Regions from separate parts of the Streptomyces sp. NPDC021096 genome, predicted to be linked through region 2. Evidence: riboswitches for the same ligand, from Rfam matches in the RefSeq annotation. Region 2 holds a riboswitch; each other region holds the start of a gene.
The links. Region 2 has a riboswitch for cobalamin ahead of AB0G59_RS25855 (CoA-acylating methylmalonate-semialdehyde dehydrogenase). Riboswitches for the same ligand answer to the same signal wherever they lie in the genome.

Region 1: it holds a riboswitch for cobalamin, as region 2 does, so the genes downstream of both, metE (5-methyltetrahydropteroyltriglutamate--homocysteine S-methyltransferase) here and AB0G59_RS25855 (CoA-acylating methylmalonate-semialdehyde dehydrogenase) in region 2, are expected to answer to the same signal.
Region 3: it holds a riboswitch for cobalamin, as region 2 does, so the genes downstream of both, AB0G59_RS23840 (HoxN/HupN/NixA family nickel/cobalt transporter) here and AB0G59_RS25855 (CoA-acylating methylmalonate-semialdehyde dehydrogenase) in region 2, are expected to answer to the same signal.

Annotation. Positions count from the first base shown of each region.
Region 1 is NZ_JBFADG010000024.1:59,102-65,616, forward strand. It holds gene metE (5-methyltetrahydropteroyltriglutamate--homocysteine S-methyltransferase) at 1-1,808, opposite strand, end outside; cobalamin riboswitch at 1,969-2,123, opposite strand; gene AB0G59_RS24350 (alpha/beta hydrolase-fold protein) at 2,389-3,504, shown strand; gene AB0G59_RS24355 (serine/threonine-protein kinase) at 3,623-5,098, shown strand; gene AB0G59_RS24360 (DUF6777 domain-containing protein) at 5,170-6,515, shown strand, end outside; gene AB0G59_RS24365 (ferritin-like protein) at 6,488-6,515, opposite strand, start outside.
Region 2 is NZ_JBFADG010000029.1:4,788-11,302, forward strand. It holds gene AB0G59_RS25845 (enoyl-CoA hydratase/isomerase family protein) at 1-385, opposite strand, end outside; gene AB0G59_RS25850 (acyl-CoA dehydrogenase family protein) at 382-1,536, opposite strand; gene AB0G59_RS25855 (CoA-acylating methylmalonate-semialdehyde dehydrogenase) at 1,533-3,032, opposite strand; cobalamin riboswitch at 3,195-3,381, opposite strand; gene AB0G59_RS25860 (short-chain fatty acyl-CoA regulator family protein) at 3,415-4,815, opposite strand; gene aceA (isocitrate lyase) at 5,102-6,382, shown strand; gene aceB (malate synthase A) at 6,467-6,515, shown strand, end outside.
Region 3 is NZ_JBFADG010000023.1:29,242-35,756, forward strand. It holds gene AB0G59_RS23830 (HAMP domain-containing sensor histidine kinase) at 1-789, shown strand, start outside; gene AB0G59_RS23835 (hypothetical protein) at 932-1,132, shown strand; gene AB0G59_RS23840 (HoxN/HupN/NixA family nickel/cobalt transporter) at 1,160-2,311, opposite strand; cobalamin riboswitch at 2,341-2,557, opposite strand; gene AB0G59_RS23845 (FAD-dependent monooxygenase) at 2,519-3,766, opposite strand; gene AB0G59_RS23850 (APC family permease) at 3,933-5,492, shown strand; gene AB0G59_RS23855 (YIP1 family protein) at 5,566-6,156, shown strand; gene AB0G59_RS23860 (cytochrome P450) at 6,277-6,515, opposite strand, start outside.

The DNA of each region.
Region 1 (6,515 bases), on a different contig from region 2:
ACCTCGTCCCGCAGCGCCAGGGCGACCTGGCGGGCGGTGTCGGCCAGCGGCTGGTCGTCGCGGACGAAGGACCAGGCGAGCATGGTGACGGGGCCGGTGAGCATGCCCTTGACGGGGCGCTCGGTGTGGGACTGGGCGTAGGCGGTCCAGGCCACGGTCATCGGCTCGGGGCGGGAGATGTCGCCGGCGAGGATCGGCGGGCGGACGTAGCGGGTGCCGTAGGACTGCACCCAGCCGTGCTGGGTGGCCAGGTAGCCGGTCAGCTGCTCGGCGAAGTACTGGACCATGTCGTTGCGTTCGGGCTCGCCGTGCACGAGGACGTCCAGGCCGGCCTTGTCCTGGAAGGCCAGGACCTCGCGGATCTCGGTCGCGATGCGCTCGTCGTAGGCGGTGGCGTCGATGCGCCCGGCGCGCAGGTCGGCGCGGGCGGTGCGCAGTTCGCGGGTCTGGGGGAACGAGCCGATGGTGGTGGTGGGCAGCAGCGGCAGGCCGAGCCGGGCCCGCTGGGCGGCGGCGCGCTCGGCGTACGGCTGGGGGCGGCGGGCGTCCGCGGCGGTGACAGCCGCCGCGCGGGCGCGTACGGCCGGGTCGCGGGTGAGGGCGGAGGCGGCGCGGGAGGCCCGGGCGGAGCGGTTGGCGGCGAGCTGCGGGGCGATGGTGTCGCTGCCCTCGTTGAGGCCGCGGGCGAGGGTGACGCTCTCCTCGGCCTTCTGCCGGGCGAAGGCCAGCCAGCGGGCGACCTGCGGGTCGACGTCGCGCTCGGCGGTGGCGTCGAGGGGGACGTGCAGCAGGGAGCAGGAGGGGGCGACGTCCACCCGGTCGGCGAGGCCGAGGAGGGTGGCGAGGGTGGACAGGGACCGTTCGAGGTCGTTGATCCACACGTTGCGCCCGTCGATCACGCCCGCGATCAGACGCTTGCCGGGCAGGCCGCCGGCGGCGGCGAGGGCGTCGAGGTTGGCGGCGGCGGGTCCGGTGAAGTCCAGGGCCAGGCCCTCGACGGGGGACTTGGCGAGGACGGGCAGGGCGTCGCCCACGCGGTCGAAGTAGGTGGCCGCCAGCAGCTTGGGCCGGTCGGCGAGGCCGCCCAGCTCCCGGTAGGCGCGGGCGGCGGCGTTCAGTACGGCCGGGGGCTGGTCCTGCACCAGGGCGGGCTCGTCGAGCTGGACCCACTCGGCGCCGGCCGCCCGCAGGTCGGAGAGGACCTCGGCGTACACGGGCAGCAGCCGGTCCAGGAGGGTGAGGGGCTGGAAGCCGGGCGGGGCGCCGGGCGCGGGTTTGGCCAGCAGCAGATAGGTGACGGGGCCGACGAGCACGGGCCGGGCCGCGTGGCCCTGGGCGAGGGCTTCCCCCAACTCGCCCGTCTGCTTGGTGGAGTCGGCGGTGAAGGCGGTGTCCGGGCCCAGTTCGGGCACGAGGTAGTGGTAGTTGGTGTCGAACCACTTCGTCATCTCCAGCGGCGGGAGCTGCTGGGTGCCGCGGGCCATGGCGAAGTAGCCGTCCAGGGCGTCGGCTTCGACGGCGGCGCGGTGCCGCTCGGGGACGGCGCCGACCATGACGGTGGTGTCCAGGACGTGGTCGTAGAGGGAGAAGTCCCCGGTGGGGACCTCGTGGACGCCGGCGTCGGCCAGGCGCCGCCAGGCGTCGCGGCGCAGGGCGGCCGCGGTGTCGTGCAGGGCGGCGGCGTCGACGCGGCCGGCCCAGTAGCCCTCGACGGCCTTCTTCAGTTCACGGCCGGGCCCCTGCCGGGGGTAGCCGTGGACGGTGGCCCGGGCGCGGACGGCGGTGAAAGCGGTGGGGTGTGTTGCCACGGAACTCTCCTTCGCGAGTCGCGGGGGATCCCGGCGGGACCCGAGCGTACGAAGGATCGGCAGATGCCGGCGGAGCACGCCCAGGCATGCGCCGTCCGTACCGCCGGCCCGCCCTCGAGGCCACCGAGATCGCCGCGTGCGGTCGCACGCGGGCAGCGGCAGGTATTCGGACTCGCGGGCACGCCGTGTCGGTGGAGGACACGGCACCTAGTGGCCGTCGCTTCCCGGACCGCCGGGGCGGTCCAGTGCGTATGACGGCGGTCGTTCCCGCTCACCGCTGCGGGGCAGTCCCGGATTCCCACCGGGTTCCCTCTTGCGACGCGCCCGCCTGGAGGGCGGGGCGAACCGGCTGCGCCTTCACCCTAGACGCAGGGGCCCGTCCGCCGACAGGGGTTGCCCGGACAGTTTCGATCTTGCGTGCGGACGCGCGGGGTAGGGTCGTAGGCCGTGGCCGCCCCTGCGGGCCGTCAGGACCCCCGGCAGCGCCATAAGGCGAAAATTGCGGCCAAAACAGGAAACCTCACCGGGCCGTACCCCCTCTTCCCTCCCGGAGAACCCACTCCGAAGAGGAGCGACAACCGTGGGCCTTACGTCCCAGAATTTCCTGCTGTTCCTGGTGGTCATCGCCGTCGCGCTGGCCGCCCTCGTGCTGTGGCTGTGGCCACGGGCCGCGAAGAAGGGGATCCCGGCGCTCCTCTCCCGGCTCGGCCTGCTCGCCGTGGCGCAGGTGGGCATCCTGTCGGTGCTGCTCGTCGCGGCGAACAACGAGTTCGGCTTCTACTCCACGTGGAACGAGCTCCTCGGCCGCAACTCCAGCAAGCAGGAGCTCAAGGGCGGCAAGGACGGCAAGCGGCCGCCCGCGCTCGTCGTCAAGGGGCAGGAGTCCGTCGGCCTGGGCCCGAAGGAGAAGGCCGGCCAGGTCGACCGGATCGAGATACGCGGTCCCGTCAGCGGGCTGGGCATGGACGGCTTCGCCTATCTGCCGCCGCAGTACTTCCAGAAGGAGCACGAGAACGACCGGTTCCCCGTGATCGTGGCGATCACCGGGCAGCCCGGCGTCTCCAAGAACCTCATCACCCAGATCAAGGTCCCGCAGGCGGCTTCCCGCGCCATCGTGGCCAAGCAGATCAGACCGACGATCGTGCTGATGGTCCGGCCGTCGGTCGTGGCGGACCGCGACACCAACTGCACGGACGTGCCGGGCGGCCCGCAGGCCATGACGTTCTTCAACCAGGACCTGCCCATCGCCGTCAACGACGTCTACCGCGCGGACAATTCGCGGGGCGGCTGGGGCGCGGTGGGCAACTCCACCGGCGGGTACTGCGCGCTGAAGGCGGCCATGACCAACCCGGCCCGCTACGGCGCCGCGGCCGGGCTGTCCGCCGACCTCTTCGCGCGCCAGGACCGCGACACCGGTGACCTCTACGCGGGCAACAAGCAGATCAGGAACGAGTCCGACCTGACCTGGCGCCTGGAGCACATGGCTGCGCCGCCGGTGTCCCTGCTCCTGGCCGCCAGCTCGAAGGGCGAGGAGAAGTACTACGGTCCCATGCTGAGGTTCGCGGGGAAGGCCAAGGCGCCGACCAAGGTCGACAAGCTGGTCCGTGAGGAGGGCGGCCACAACTTCCAGACCTGGCGCGAGGAATACCCCGAGGTCCTGCGCTGGCTCGACAAGGAGCTGACCGCCCGCCGCTGAGGCCGCGCGGGGATTCCCGTCCGGCCGGGAACGGTTTCGGCCACGGCCACGTCCCAGCCAGTGTGGCCCGAATGCGCACGGCTCGGTACGCCGTACGCAGGGGGAGGGGGCGTACGGCATGGACGGGATGGACACCACGCGGCGCAAACCGCTGCTGGCCGGGCGGTACCGGCTCATGGAACAGCTGGGGCACGGCGGCATGGGCGTCGTCTGGCTCGCCATGGACGAGGTACTCGACCGGGAGGTCGCGGCCAAGGAGGTCCGGGCGCCCGAGCACATGAACGACGAGGACGTCCGGGTGCTGTACGCGCGCCTGAAGCAGGAGGCCCGGGCCGCCGCGCGGGTCGCCCACCCCCATGTGATCACCGTGCACGACGTGGTCGAGCAGGAGGGCCGCCCCTGGATCGTCATGGAGCTGGTGCGCGGCCAGTCGCTGGACAAGGTGCTCCGGCAGGAGGGCGTGCTCCAGCCCAAGGAGGCCGCCAGGATCGGCGCGCAGGTGCTGCAGGCGCTGCGCGCCGCCCACGCCGTGGGGGTGCTGCACCGCGACGTCAAGCCGGCGAACGTCCTGCTGGAGGCCGGGGGCCGGGTGGTGCTCACCGACTTCGGCATCGCCGTCATCGAGGGCGCGGGCACCCTGACGCGCACCGGCGACCTGGTCGGCTCCGCCGAGTACCTCGCCCCGGAGCGGGCCACGGGCCGCCGCCCGGGCATCCCCTCCGACCTGTGGTCGCTGGGCACCCTGCTGTACGTGGCGGTGGAGGGGGTCTCCCCGTTCCGCCGGGGCGACGCGCTCAGCACGCTGCGGGCCGTGGTCGACGACGAGCCCGCGGCGCCCCGGCGGGCCGGGCCGCTGACGCCGGTGCTGGAGGGGCTGCTGCGCAAGGACCCGGAGGCCCGCATGGGCTCGGCGGAGGCCGAGCAGCTCCTCGACCGGGTCGCCGCCGGCCTGCTCACGGAGGAACCGCCCGGGTACGTCCGCACCGCCCTCGACGAGCGGGTGCGCCACCCGGGCCCCGGACGGCCGCTGACGGTACCCGACACGCCGACACCCACGCCCGTACCGACCCCGACGCCCTCACCTGCGCCGAGGCCCACGCCGACGCCGGTGACCGGCCCGCCGGAACCCGGGCCCGTCGTGGGGCACTCCGCGGGGACGCCGTCCGTCAACGTGCCGGTCGGGCTGCAGCAGGGCGGCCTGGCGACTCCCCTTCTCGCTCCGGGCTCGGGAGGGTCCGCCGCCTCCGTCGGGTATCCCGTGCGTCCGCTGCCGCACCCCGGGACGGGGCCGGAGCACGGCCCGGAGCCACGGCCGCGGACGGCGGTGTGGATCGTGGCGGCCGTCGTCGCGCTGGTCCTGCTCGCCGGTGGGGCCGCGGCCCTGTTCGCCCTGCGCGACAACAGCGGCTCGCAAACGGGCGACAACCCGGGCGGCGGCCCCACGGGGGTGGCCACGCCCGGGCCGACGGAGGACACCTCCGAGCCGGCGACCTCCGAACCCACCACGGACCCCACCACCGAGCCCACCGCGGGTCCGAGCACCGACCCGACGGGGTACGCCAGTTGCGGCAGCGGCTGGGTGACCTCGTGCTAGCACGTACGGACTAAAACCGTCGGAATTCGTGGATCAGCTATCGGGGGGTGTGCGCTGTGAGGCGCGAACGGATGAGGATCGTCTCCCTGCTGGCCGTCTGCGCGCTGCTGGGCGGCGCGGGGGCGGCGGGCTGTTCGAAGGCTTCGAAGAAGATGGTCGCCGAGATAGCCCTGGAAGCCGCGGGGGTGATCGCGCCGGGTGCGTTCATACCGGCGCCGGGCACCGATCTGCAGGGGGTCAAGGCGCTGCCCCGCAGCGGTGAGAAGGCGGCCGAGGCCCGGGGGGTCATCGGCGGGACCCCGGGCAAGACCCGCTGCGACAAGAGCAAGCTGGTCACCGAGCTCCTGCGCGACCCCGCCAAGGCGGCGGCCTGGGCCAAGATCCGGAAGATCCCCGTCGACAAGATCGAGGAGCACGTCAAGGGCCTGAGCGAGGGCCATGTGCTCGTGGACACCCTGGTCAGGAACCACAATTACCAGGGGGACGGCAAGACGGTCTCGTATCTGTCCGTCGTCCAGGTCGGTACCGCGCTGCTCTTCGACGAGTACCGGAACCCCGCGGTCAAGTGCAACTGCGGCAATCCGCTGCTGCAGCCCGAGAACAACATCGACCGCATGGCGTCCACGTACACCGGGCAGCACTGGGAGAGCTTCCAGAACTCGCAGGTCACCGTCATCGCCGCGAGGCCCCTGGACGAGGGGCCCATGAAGACCCTCCCGCTCGTCGACGCCTACCAGCCCGACAAGGGCTTCGACCGCCCGGTGGGCAGCGACGGCGCGGACGACTCCAAGACCTTCCCGGTGCCCCCGCCGTCCGCCCCCACGCCGTCCCGGTCGGGCTCCGGGAGCGGTTCGGGGAGCCCCTCCGGGACTCCGTCCGACACTCCGTCCGGCACCCCGACCGGAGGCTCATCCTCCGGTTCCCGTCCTCCGTCCAGCGGCGGAACCGCCACGTCCAGGCCGCCCACCACCGCACCGCCCAGCCCCTCGCGCACGGCGCCGCCGAGGACGGGCTCGCCCATGGTGCCGCCGTCCGTCACGAGCAAGCCGCCCACCCGATCGGCCCCGCCGGTCTCCCAGCCGCCCCCGCGCACGGCCTCCGCGGCCCCGCCCGTCCACACGACGTCGGCACCCCGGCCCCCGAAGACGGCGCCTCCCCCGGTCGAACACACCGTCGCCCCGCCGCCGAAGACGGCCGCGCCGCCGGTCGAACACACCGTCGCCCCACCCCCGAGGACCGCGGCTCCGCCCGTCGAACGTACGGCCGCACCGCCCCCGAGGACGGCGGCGCCCCCGGTCGAACGCACCCTCGCGCCGCCGCCGAAGACTGCGGCACCGCCGGTCGAACGCACCGTCGCCCCGCCGCCCAGGACCGCGGCTCCGCCGGCCGCTACCGCGCCAGGGCTGCCCGCGCCCGC
Region 2 (6,515 bases):
TCCGGACCGTGCCGTGGGCCGAGACCCCGACGCCGCCGCCCATCACGATGCCGTCCATGACGGCGACGTACGGCTTGGGGTAGCGGGCGATACGGGCGTTGAGCCGGTACTCGTCGCGGAAGAAGTCCGCGGAGGCCGCCCCCGCGGACGAGCGTGCGTCCTCGTGGAGGGAGCGGATGTCGCCGCCCGCGCACAGCCCGCGCTCGCCGGCTCCGGTGATGACGACGTGCTCCACCGCCGGGTCGTGCTCCCACGCGGTCAGCGCCGCGTCGATGCGGTGCACCATCGTGTGGGTGAGGGCGTTGAGGGCACCGGGACGGTTGAGGGTCATGTGGGCCGCGCGGCCTTCGGTGCGCAGCAGTACGTGCTCGCCGGTGGTGGTCATCGCAGGGCGCCCGTCAGTCCGCGGGCCACGATGAGGCGCATGATCTCGTTGGTTCCTTCCAGGATCTGGTGGACGCGCAGATCGCGGACGATCTTCTCGATGCCGTAGTCGCTGAGGTAGCCGTAGCCGCCGTGCAGCTGCAGGGCGCGGTCGGCGACGGAGTAGCCGGTGTCGGTGGCGAACCGCTTGGCCATCGCGCACAGCTGCGGGGCCTGCGGGGTGCCGCGGTCCAGGGCGTCAGCCGCCTGCCGGACGAGCGCCCTGGCCGCGGCCAGTTCCGTGGCCATGTCGGCGAGGCGGAACTGCAGGGCCTGTGCGTCGAGCAGCCGCATGCCGAACGCCTCGCGGTCGGCGAGATGGGCCAGGCTGCGGTCCAGGGCGCTCTGGGCGCCGCCCAGGGAACAGGCGGCGATGCCGAGGCGGCCTCCGTTCAGGCCGTTCATCGCGATGCGGAAGCCGTCGCCCTCGGCGCCGAGCCGGCGGCCGGCCGGGACGCGGACCCCGTCGAGGATCACCTGGCGGGTGGGCTGGGCGTTCCAGCCCATCTTCCGTTCGTTCGGGCCGAACGAGAGCCCGGGGTCGTCGCGTTCGACGACGAAGGCGGAGATGCCGTCCGCGCCGCCCTCGCCCGTGCGGGCCATGACGACGTAGACGTCGGCCGCGCCCGCCCCGGAGATGAACTGCTTGACGCCGGTGAGGACGTAGCCGTCGCCGTCCCGTCGCGCGCGGGTGCGCAGGGCGGCGGCGTCCGAGCCGGTGCCCGGCTCCGTCAGGCAGTAGCTGCCCAGCGCCTGCATGCCGCACAGCCCGGGCAGCCAGCGGCCGCGCTGGGCCGTGTCGCCGTACCGGTCGATCATCCAGGCGACCATGTTGTGGATGGAGAGGTAGCCCGCGATGGAGGGGCAGCCGGTGGCCAGTGCCTCGAAGACCAGGACGCCGTCGCCGCGGGTGAGGCCGGAGCCGGCGTGCTCCTCGCGGACGTAGACGCCGCCGAGGCCGAGCTCCGCGGCCTTGCGCAGGACGTCGAGCGGGAAGTGCTTGTCGCGGTCCCAGTCGACGGCGTGCGGGGCCAGGTGCTCCTGGGCGAAGTCCAGGGTGACCTCGGCCAGGGCGAGCTGGTCCGTGGTGAGAGTGGTCGTCACCGCGATCACCCCATTGTCGGGATGGTGAAGCTCGCGCCCTCCTTGACCCCGGAGGGCCAGCGCGAGGTGACGGTCTTGGTGCGGGTGTAGAAGCGGACGGCGTCCGGGCCGTGCTGGTTGAGGTCGCCGAATCCGGACCGCTTCCAGCCGCCGAAGGTGTGGTAGGCGACGGGCACCGGAATGGGCACGTTGACGCCGACCATTCCCGTGGTCACCCGTCGGGTGAAGTCCCGGGCGGTGTCCCCGTCCCGGGTGAAGATCGCCACCCCGTTCCCGTACGGGTGCTCGCTCGGCAGCCGCAGGGCCGCCTCGTAGTCGGCGGCGCGGGCCACGCAGAGCACCGGGCCGAAGATCTCCTCGCGGTAGATCCGCATGGCGGGGGTGACACGGTCGAAGAGGGTGGCGCCGGCGAAGAAGCCGCCCTCGTGGCCGGGCAGGACGAAGCCCCGGCCGTCGACGACGAGTTCGGCGCCCTCGGTGGCGCCGATGTCGACGTAGCGGCGTACGCGGTCCAGGGCGTCACGGCTCACCAGCGGGCCGAAGTCGGCCTCCGGGTCGTCCGAACGTCCGATCCGCAGGTCCCCGATGCGCTCCTTGAGGCGTGCGACCAGCGCGTCGGCCGTCTCCTCCCCGACGGGCACGGCCACCGAGATGGCCATGCAGCGCTCGCCCGCCGAGCCGTACCCGGCGCCGACCAGCGCGTCGACGGCCTGGTCGAGGTCGGCGTCCGGCATCACGATCATGTGGTTCTTGGCGCCGCCGAAGCACTGGGCGCGCTTGCCGTGCGCGGCGGCCGTGGCGTAGACGTGCGCGGCGACGGAGGTGGAGCCGACGAAGCCGACGGCCTGCACCCGGGGGTCCGTCAGCAGGGTCTCGGCGGACTCCTTGCCACCGTTGACCACGTTCAGGATCCCCGGCGGAAGGCCGGCCTCGAGGAAGAGCTCCGCGAGGCGCAGCGGTACGGACGGGGCCCGCTCGGACGGCTTGAGGACGAAGGCGTTCCCGCAGGCGATGGCCGGTGCGGCCTTCCACAGGGGGATCATCGCGGGGAAGTTGAAGGGGGTGATGCCGGCCGTGACGCCCAGTGGGGAGCGCAGCGAGTGGACGTCGATGCCGGTGCCGGCGTTGTCGGTGAACTCGCCCTTGAGCAGGTGCGGGATGCCGGCGGCGAACTCGACCACCTCCAGGCCGCGCTGGAGGTCGCCGTGGGCGTCGGCGACGGTCTTGCCGTGCTCGCGGGACAGCAGGCGGGCCAGCGAGTCCCGTTCGCCCTCGACGAGTTGGAGGAACCGCAGCAGGACGCGGGCGCGGCGCTGCGGATTCCACTCGCCCCACTCCGGTTGCGCGGCGGCGGCGTCCGCGATCGCGGCCGCGGTGTCCTCGCGCCCGGCCAGGGGCACCCGGGCCTGTACGGCGCCGGTGTTGGGGTCGTACACGTCGGTGAAGAGCCCCGACGTTCCGGGGGTGTGCTTGCCGCCGATGAAATGTGTCAGTTCACGGACCATGGAAGCCTGCTCTCGTCAGGTCAGGTGAGATCCGGGGATGGGCATGGGGCTTCGTGGCTCTGCGAAGAGCTACGCGTGCGCGGACATCAGTGCGCGCTCCGCCGGATCACCAGGGTCGTGAGTACGGACCGGTGCCATGCGTGTCTGCTCCATCCTCGTGGACAACACGGAACACCCCGCGGCCGGTATCCTGACTCCCGGATCACCGCGCGCCGCCAGCCTTCCCGACGAATGGCACATCTCGTCAGTGGCGTGCTGTCGACGGCACACTCCCCGGTCACAGTGGCGGGACCGTGCCGGAATCACACCGGCTTCCCTGACACCGCGGGCCTTGGTCACGAACATATAGTTGGACGTCCTAGTAAGTCCACCCCCGGCGTGATCACTTGTCCGCCACCGGGTACGGCACGAACGTGCTGCTGTTCTCGTCGATCGCCAGCGGCCGGCCCAGCGGCGGCACCGCGCGCTGCGGGCAGTCCAGGCGTTCGCAGATCCGGCAGCCCATGCCGATGGGGGTGGCCGCGGAGGTGTTGCCGAGGTCGAGCCCGTCGGAGTAGACGAGCCGGGAGGCGTGGCGCACTTCGCAGCCGAGGCCGATGGCGAACGTCTTGCCCGGCTCGCCCCAGCCCCCGCGGTGCCGGGTGACGGCGCGGGCGGTCCACAGGTAGCGCTGTCCGTCCGGCATGGCGGCGATCTGGACGTGGATCCGGCCCGGGGCGGCGAACGCCTCGTACACGTTCCACAAGGGGCAGGTGCCGCCCGCGCGGGAGAAGTGGAAGCCGGTGGCGGACTGGCGCTTGGACATGTTGCCGGCGCGGTCCACGCGGACGAAGGAGAACGGCACACCGCGCAGCCGCGGCCGCTGGAGGGTGCTGAGGCGGTGGCAGACGGTCTCGTAGCCGAGGCCGAAGCGGTCGGTGAGCCGTTCGATGTCGTAGCGGACCTCCTCCGCGGCGGCGTGGAAGGCGCGGTACGGCAGGATCAGCGCGGCGGCGAAGTAGTTGGCGATGCCGATCCTGGCGAGCGACCAACTGGCGGAGCCCTCCGCGTAGTCCTCCGACGCCAGCGCGGACAGCCGGTCGCCGAACTCCAGCAGCGCGAGCTGGGTGGCCATGCGGAAGGCCTGCTGTCCGGGGCGCAGCCGGTTGGACAGGTGCAGGACGCGGGTGGCCGGGTCGTAGTGGTGCAGCCGGTCGCAGTCCGCCGCCAGCCGCACTCCATGCCGTTCGGTCAGGCGCGCGGAGAGCGTTCGCACCACCTCGCCGGGCCGCACGCCCAGGGCGTGGGCCAGGTCCTCGGCCGCGAGGTCGGCCTCGTGGAGGTAGTTCTGCCGCCGGTAGAAGAACTCCCGTATCTCCTCGTGCGGGGAGCGCGGCAGGGCCACGTCCTCGTGGCCGCGGGCCTCCGCGGCTTCGGCCAGCCGCTCGGCCAGGGCGTGGCCGCGGCGGCCGAGGTCGAGCAGGACCGAGGCCACGGCCGGCATGCGCGAGGCCAGTTCCGCGAGGTCGGAGGGGGAGACCCGGGCGGCGTCGACCTCGGTGGCGAGCACCTCGCGCAGGTCGGCCACGAGTCTGCTGGTGTCGCGCTCCGAGAAGAACCCCGGGTCGACGCCGAAGGCCTCGGTCAGCCGCAGCAGCACCGGCACGGTCAGCGGCCGGGAATCGTGCTCCATCTGATTGAGGTAGCTGGGGGAGATCGCCAGGACGCGCGCCAGCTCCGCCTGACTGAGCCGCCGCTCCTCGCGCAACCGCCGCAGCCGCGCCCCCGCGTATGTCTTGCCCACCGCTCTCCCCCTGCTCCGTGCCCGACGTCCGTGATCGGACGGGTGTGTTGGCAAGATTCGCAGAACCGGGCCGGAAGATGCGCAGAACTTGGCAATCTTCCACGGTTGATGGCACTGAGTGCCACTGTCAGAGTCGTAGCGCGGCCCACCGCCCCTCCGGGCGCACTGTTCACCGCTTCACACGCCCGGAAGGGCGGCGGCGCCGCATCGGTGGCACGTCACTCAGTGACAACCCCACGCACCCTTCACAAGAACCGTGTGATCTCAGCGAACCCGGGAGACGGTCATGGCGCAGGCACAGACGGCGGCGGAAGCACTGAAGCAGCGGTGGGCGACGGACCCCCGCTGGAAGGGCGTCGAGCGCACCTACAGTGCACAGGACGTGATCCGGCTGTCCGGCAGCGTCCGCGAGGAGCACACCCTGGCCCGGCGCGGCGCCGAGCGGCTCTGGCGCCAACTGCACGAACGCGACTACATCCACGCCCTCGGCGCGCTCACCGGCGGCCAGGCCGTCCAGCAGGTCCGGGCCGGCCTCCAGGCCATCTACCTCTCCGGGTGGCAGGTGGCGGCCGACGCCAACCAGGCCGGCCACACCTACCCCGACCAGAGCCTCTACCCGGTCAACTCCGTGCCGCAGGTGGTCCGCAGGATCAACAACGCGCTGCTGCGCGCCGACCAGATCGCCACCGTCGAGGGCGCCCGGGACGGCATCGACTGGCTCGCGCCGATCGTCGCCGACGCCGAGGCCGGCTTCGGCGGGCCGCTCAACGCCTTCGAACTGACCAAGGCGATGATCGCCGCCGGTGCGGCCGGCATCCACTACGAGGACCAGCTCGCCTCCGAGAAGAAGTGCGGCCACCTCGGCGGCAAGGTCCTCGTCCCCACCGCCCAGCACATCCGCACCCTCAACGCCGCCCGCCTCGCCGCCGACATCGCGGACGTCCCCACCGTCATCGTGGCCCGCACCGACGCGCTCGCCGCGAACCTGCTGACCAGCGACGTCGACGAGCGGGATGCCCGCTTCGTCACCGGTGAGCGCACCGCCGAGGGCTTCTACCGGGTCGAGAACGGCATGGCCCCCGTCATCGCCCGCGGCCTGGCCTACGCCCCCTACGCCGACCTCATCTGGGTGGAGACCGGAACCCCGGACCTGGCCCAGGCACGGGAGTTCGCCGAGGCGATCCACGCCGAGTACCCGGACCAGATGCTGGCCTACAACTGCTCGCCCTCCTTCAACTGGAAGGCGGCCCTCGACGACGACCAGATCGCCAAGTTCCAGCGGGAGCTGGGGGCGATGGGCTACCGCTTCCAGTTCATCACCCTGGCCGGCTTCCACTCCCTCAACCACGGCATGTTCGACCTGGCCCGCGGCTACGCCGAGCACGGCATGACCGCCTACGTCGACCTGCAGGAGCGCGAGTTCGCCGCGCAGGAGCACGGCTTCACCGCGGTCAGGCACCAGCGCGAGGTCGGCACCGGCTACTTCGACCTGGTCTCGACCGCCGTCAACCCCGCCTCCTCGACCACCGCGCTGACCGGCTCCACGGAGGAGGAGCAGTTCCACTAGGCAGCCCCGGGGCGGGCCGACAACCACGCACCCGGCCCGCCCCGCCTCCGCCCGGTCCCTACCGCTCCGCTTGAGGAGACCCGCATGTCAACCACCGCTCTGACCAGCACGGTCCAGGTCCTCGGGGCACCGG
Region 3 (6,515 bases), on a different contig from region 2:
GCCGCCCCGGACGGCGGGGCCACGGCGGAACTGGCCGAGCTGGGCCGGGAGCTGGCGGCGACCAGTGCCAGGCTCGCGGCGTCGCGGGAGCGCGAACGCGCCCTCGACGCGTCCCGGCGCGAGCTGGTCGCCTGGATCTCGCACGACCTGCGGACCCCGCTGGCGGGGCTGCGCGCGATGTCGGAGGCGCTGGAGGACGGCGTGGCCGAGGACCCCGGGCGCTACTTCCGTCAGATCCGCACCGAGGTGGACCGGCTCAACGCCCTGGTCGGCGACCTCTTCGAGCTCTCGCGCATCCACGCGGGGGCGCTGCCGCTGCAGCCGAGCCGCATGTCGGTGTACGACCTGGTCGGCGACGCGCTGGCCGGCGCCGGGCCGCTGGCGCGCGAGCACGGCGTGCGTCTGGTGGGCGGGGAGGTCGACGCCGTCCCGGTCGAGGTCGACGGCAAGGAGATGACCCGGGTCCTGGGGAACCTGCTGGTCAACGCCATCCGCCGCACCCCCGCCGACGGCACGGTGGCGGTCGCCGCGCGGCGGGCGGCCGGCACGGTCGTGGTGTCGGTGACCGACGAGTGCGGGGGCATCCCGGAGGAGGACCTGCCGCGTGTCTTCGACACGGGCTGGCGCGGTTCGGCGGCGCGTACCCCCGAGGCCCACGGGCACGGCGGCGCGGGCCTGGGGCTGGCGATCGTCCGCGGCATCGTCGAGGCGCATGCGGGCCGGGCGACGGTCCGCAACGTCCCGGGCGGCTGCCGCTTCGAGGTGACGCTGCCGTCGGCCCGCCCGTAGGGGCGGGCCGACGGCGTCAGCGCGGGCGCCGCCGCACCCCGTGGAGGGTGATCGGAGCCCAAGGCGCTGACGTGATCAGGGGGTGTGCGTCACGATGCAGCCCTCTGGCAGTGCGACGACCGTGAAGCGAACGGGATGGCCCATGTCCGACACCGATACCGCCGCGGGCCCTTTGCACAGGATCGCCGCGGCGATCGACCGGGAGCGGGACCCCTCCTCACGGACATGTCTGACGTGCGGCGGGCCGACCCGGGTGGTGGTGCGGGAGGAGTCCGCGGGCAACGGCCGGCCCGTCATCAGCGCGCGCAAGGAGTGCGCGGGCAAGGGGTGTGCGCGCCCCTGACCCGCAGGCCGTCCGGGCGCGCCCGGCTCACGGGTCGGTGACGGCGGCGGGCGTGGCCGGGGCCGTGACCGTACGGGCCGCCCAGCGCTGTTCGACCTTGGCCAGGCGCCAGTAGGCGAGCGCGACGGCCCACACCACCACGAACAGCCCGACGATGACGAACCCGACGTTGTCCAGGTCGAGTCCGGCGATCCAGCCGGTCACCGCGTCGTCGAGGCCGAGCTTCTCGTGCAGGACGCCGACCAGTTCGATGGTGCCGATGAGGAAGGCGACCGCGATGGACAGCCCGGTGATGGTGAGGTTGTAGTAGACCTTGCGGACGGGGTTGGAGAACGCCCACTGGTAGGCGAAGTTCATGAAGGTGCCGTCGAGCGTGTCGAACAGGCTCATGCCGGCGGCGAACAGCAGCGGCAGGCACAGGATCGCGTACCAGGGCAGCCCGGCGGCGGCGCCGCTGCCGGCCATGACCATCAGCGTGACCTCGGTGGCCGTGTCGAAGCCGAGGCCGAAGAGGAAGCCCAGCGGGTACATCTGCCCGGGGCGGGTGATGGAGCGGGTGAAGCGGCCGAGGACGCGGTTCATGAAGCCGCGCGAGTCGAGGTGCTTCTCCAGCTCGGTCTCGTCGTAACGGCCCTCGCGCATGGCGCGGAAGATGCGCAGGATGCCGGCGAGGGCGACGAGGTTGAGGGCGGCGATCAGGTAGAGGAAGCCGCCGGAGACGGTCGTGCCGATGACGCCGAGCGTCTGGTGGGTGGTGGACTCCTCGTTCATCAGCGTCCCGGCCAGCTGGGTGCCGCCGGCCACCAGCAGGGCCATCAGGACGACGACGCTGGAGTGGCCGAGGGCGAACCAGAAGCCGACGGAGACCGGGCGTTTGCCGTCGGCCATCAGCTTGCGGGTGGTGTTGTCGATGGCGGCTATGTGGTCGGCGTCGAAGGCGTGCCGCATGCCGAGGGTGTAGGCGGTGACGCCGAGGCCGACGCCGAAGACCTTGGAGTCGACGGTGTAGTGGTTCGGCACGACCATCAGGAAGAGCACGCCGAAGGCGACGACGTGCAGGGCGGCTATGACGGCCAGCAGGCCCGCGGTGCGCAGGGTGTCCTGGCGGCGCCAGCGGAAGGCGGGCGCGGGGCCGGCGGGGGAATCGGGGGAGTCGGGGAACTCGGGAAACGCAGTCATCGTGGGGTGAACGCTCCAGCACCTCGTGGATCATTTCGAGATGCCGTGGCCGGTCTCCTGGCTTACGGGTCCGTTCGCGCCCGCCCCCGCCTTCCCGGCAGCCGGCTGCGGCCAGTGGCTCCGCGCGCCCGTGGGCGCGCGGAATGGGACGGTCACTCCCCGATCACAGTGGCGAGGGCCGCTCCGGAATGGGACCACGAGGGTCCGTCACCGGTCTTCCCGAACACCACGGCCGGGCCACTTTAACTCCTGGCCTCCGAAGACCCGCTCCCCGTCGGCCGCCTCGCGCCACCACTGTTCGAGCGCGCCCTGGTCCATGGCCGCCCAGTCGGGCGTGGCCTCCACCTGTGCCCGGCCCAGCCGGCGGGCGAGCTCGACGACGGCCAGGCCCGCGGCCGAGCGCTCGGCGTCGTAGGCCCGTACCGCCTCGTCCCAGCTCGTGGCCGAGCGCAGAGCGCGTTCCAGCACCGTGGCGTCCTGGAGGGCCTTGACCGCGCCGCTGCCGGTGTGGGGGCGGGTGACGGCGGCCGCGTCGCCGGCGAGGACGAGCCGGCCCTCGCCGTAGTGCGGCACGGCGAGGTCGTAGAGGGGCTGGACGAAGGTCCGCTCCCTGGGCGTGAGGCGGACGAACTCCTGCCAGTACGGCGGGAAGTGCCGCTCGACCACCGCCGCGTGGTGTGCCATCAGCTCGTCGGTCACCGTGCCGGGCGGCAGGCTCGTCGCCTCCCGCAGCGCGGGGGCGGCGGAGGGCGGCGGGGCGGTGTAGAAGACCCAGTTGGCGAAGGTGCCGACGCCGTGGGCGCCGGGAATGCGGTAGGCGATCATGTGGCCGCCGGGGAAGGTGACGGTCGCCGCCTCGTCCTCGGCCCATGCGGTGCGCGGGCCGGGCAGCGCATCGGCGGGCACGGTGCCGCGCCAGGCCAGATAGCCGGCGTAGACGGGCACGGTGGCGGCTCGGGTGGCCGCCCGTACGGCCGAGCGGTAGCCGTCCGCGCCGACGACCAGGTCGAAGCGCTCCTCGCGCCCGTCGGCCAGGCGCAGCCCGACCCCGTCGGGCTCGGGGACGACCTGCTCGACGGTGGCGCCCTGCCGGTAGTCGACGGACGCGGGGACGCGGGCCCGTAACTCCCGCCACAGCGAGCCCCAGTTGTACGAGCGGAACGGGAACGGCAGCTCCCCCAGCCGGCGGCCGGCGCGGTCGCCGCCGTCCCGGGTGAGCCAGGTGCGGGTGGTCAGCCGCACCCAGGGCATGGCGGCGTCGACGTAGCCGGCCGCCTCCAGTTCGCGGTAGCGCTCGTCGCGGACGGCGAGGCCCACGCCCCGGTCCTGGAGCCCGCCGGGCGTCCGCTCGTAGACCACGACCTCGTCGGCGCCGGCGCGGGCCGCCGCGAGCGCGGCGGCGCAGCCCGCGATGCTGCCGCCCACCACGGCCACTCTTCCTCCGTGCACTGTCATCCTCACGTCTCTTCTCGGGTGATGCGTTGATGCGCTTCGTGCACAGATCTTGACTGTCCGTCGTCCGCGGCACCAGAGTCGCCGACACTCCGCAGGTGATGGACGCGTCCGGCGGGCCGGTGTACGAGTGCAGTGGACCTAATCACGGGGCGAAGGGGCTGACGCCATGACGGATTCGGCAACAGGCGCGGAACGCGGGCCCGAAAAGGCGGCGGTGCCGGGGCAGCGGGACGGTTTCGTGCGCCGTATCGGACTGTTCCAGGCCACGACCATCAACATGAGCCAGATGTGCGGCATCGGGCCCTTCGTGACGATCCCGCTGATGGTGGCCTCCTTCGGCGGGCCGCAGGCCGTCATCGGCTTCGTCGCCGGCGCGGTCCTGGCCCTGGCGGACGGCCTGATCTGGGCGGAGCTGGGGGCCGCGATGCCCAGAGCCGGCGGCAGCTACGTGTATCTGCGGCAGGCGTTCCAGTACCGGACGGGCAAGCTGGTGCCGTTCCTGTTCGTCTGGACGGCGATGCTCTTCATCCCCATCGGCATGTCCACGGGGATCATCGGCTTCGTGCAGTACCTGGGCTATCTGTGGCCGGGCATGGGGCAGACGGCGGGCGACCTCACGGGGTTGGCCGTCATCGCCCTCATCATCACGATGCTGTGGCGGCGCGTCGACCACATCGCACGGATCACGGCCGTGCTGTGGTGCGTCATGCTCGCCTCGGTCGCGCTCGTCATCGTGGCCGCCTTCACCCACTTCAGCCCCGACCGGGCCTTCACCTACCCGGGCGACGCCTTCGAGCTGAGCAGCCATCAGTTCTGGATCGGCTTCGCCGCGGGCCTGACCATCGGCATCTACGACTACATGGGCTACAACACCGTCGCCTACCTGGGCGCGGAGATCAAGAACCCGGGGCGCACGATGCCGCGCGCGATCGTCTACTCGATCCTCGGCATCATGGGCATCTACCTCCTGCTGCAGATCGGCACGCTGGGCGTGATCGACTGGCGGCAGATGCTCGACCCCGCCTCGACGGCCCACTCGTCCGTCGCCTCCGCCGTGCTGGAGGAGGCCTGGGGCAAGGGCGCCGCGAACACCGTCACGGTGCTGATCCTCGTCACGGCCGTCGCCTCGGTCTTCACCGGCCTGCTGGGCGGCTCGCGGGCGCCGTACGACGCCGCCTGCGAGAAGGTCTTCTTCCGCCCGTACGCCAAGCTCCATCCGCGTCATGGCTTCCCGGTGCTGGGGCTGGCGACGATGGGCCTGCTGACCGCCGTCGGCTTCCTGATCGGTCGTCATACGGATCTGGCGACGCTCATCTCCCTGCTGACCGCCGTGATGGTGATCGTGCAGGCCCTGGCCCAGGTGCTGGCGCTGACCGTGCTGCGGCGGCGCCAGCCGGGGCTGCGCAGGCCGTACCGGGTGTGGCTGTATCCGCTGCCGAGCCTGGTGGCCCTGACGGGCTGGCTGGTCATCTACGGCTACGCGGACGAGAACTCCCCCGGACGGCACCCGATCGAGTGGTCGCTGGCCTGGGTCGCGGCGGGCTGTGTGGCTTTCGTGCTCTGGGCGAGGTACGAGAAGGTCTGGCCGTTCGGGCCGCGGGAGATCAGCGAGGAATTCCTGAACGCCCCCGACCCCGATGCCCACCACGACGCCGCGGTACCCGGCACGGGCCCCGGAGGCGATCCCGATGCCGACCCCGACACCAAGGAGCCCACCCCGGCCTGACGGGGCGTCCGCCGTCCCCGGACCCCTGGACCGGACTCCGGTGGTCCGGCCGAACGGTGATAAAACGGCACCCATGCCCGTGACCACTGCCCCGCCCCCGCCCGTTCCCACCGCCAAGCCGCGCAAGCTGCTGTGGCACCGCCTGATATTCGGGCTCTGGTACCGGCCCGTCGAAGTCCTCGACGAGGCGCGGGACCGGAGCGTGTGGGGGGCGGCCGCGTTCGTCTCCCTGCTGTGCGGGGCGCTCGGGACGCTGGCCAAGGACTCCTTCTGGGGGCAGTGGGGGGTCAGTCCCGTGCTGGCGCTGGAGGCGATGGCCATCGGCTCCGCGGTGATGATGCTGGCCAGCCTGCTGCTGGGCGCCGCCACCCACGCCATCGCCCGCCGTCTGGGCGGCAACGGCAGGTTCGCGCCCACCGCGAGCCTGTTCGTCGTCATCTTCTGGGCCAGCGACCTGCCCCGGCTGGCGCTCGACACCTGGCTGCCGGCGAGCTCGATGCCGGTGCGCGCCGCCGCCTCGGTGACCGCGGCGTTCGGCTGCGCCCTGGCCACCCTGCTGATCCGCGGACAGCACCATCTGCCGACCCATCGGGCCGCGGCGTCCGTGAGCGTCCAGATGCTGGCGGCGGTGGTCCTGCTGAAGTTCCCGCCCGGCAGCGGGTGAGGTGGGCCGGAACGCCGAAGGCCCGCCCGGTGCGACGGGGGATGCACACCGGGCGGGCTCGAGGACAGTTCTACCTCATCAAGGATGGGTTATGCATCAAAAACCTGTTCGGCTTGTCGATTACCAGCGGACCGGGAGCGAAATCAGGCCACGCGCCCTGATGGTGGGACGCCACCTCAGCGACTCTCTCGGAACATCGAGTTCCAGGTTTTCGAAGCGCTCCAGCAGCGCGGCGAGCGCCGTCTCCATCTCCAGCCGGGCCAGCGGCGCGCCCAGGCAGTAGTGGATGCCATGGCCCAGCGCCAGCTGGCCCGACCGCTCCCGCCGCAGGTCCAGGCGGTCCGCATGGGGGAAGTGAC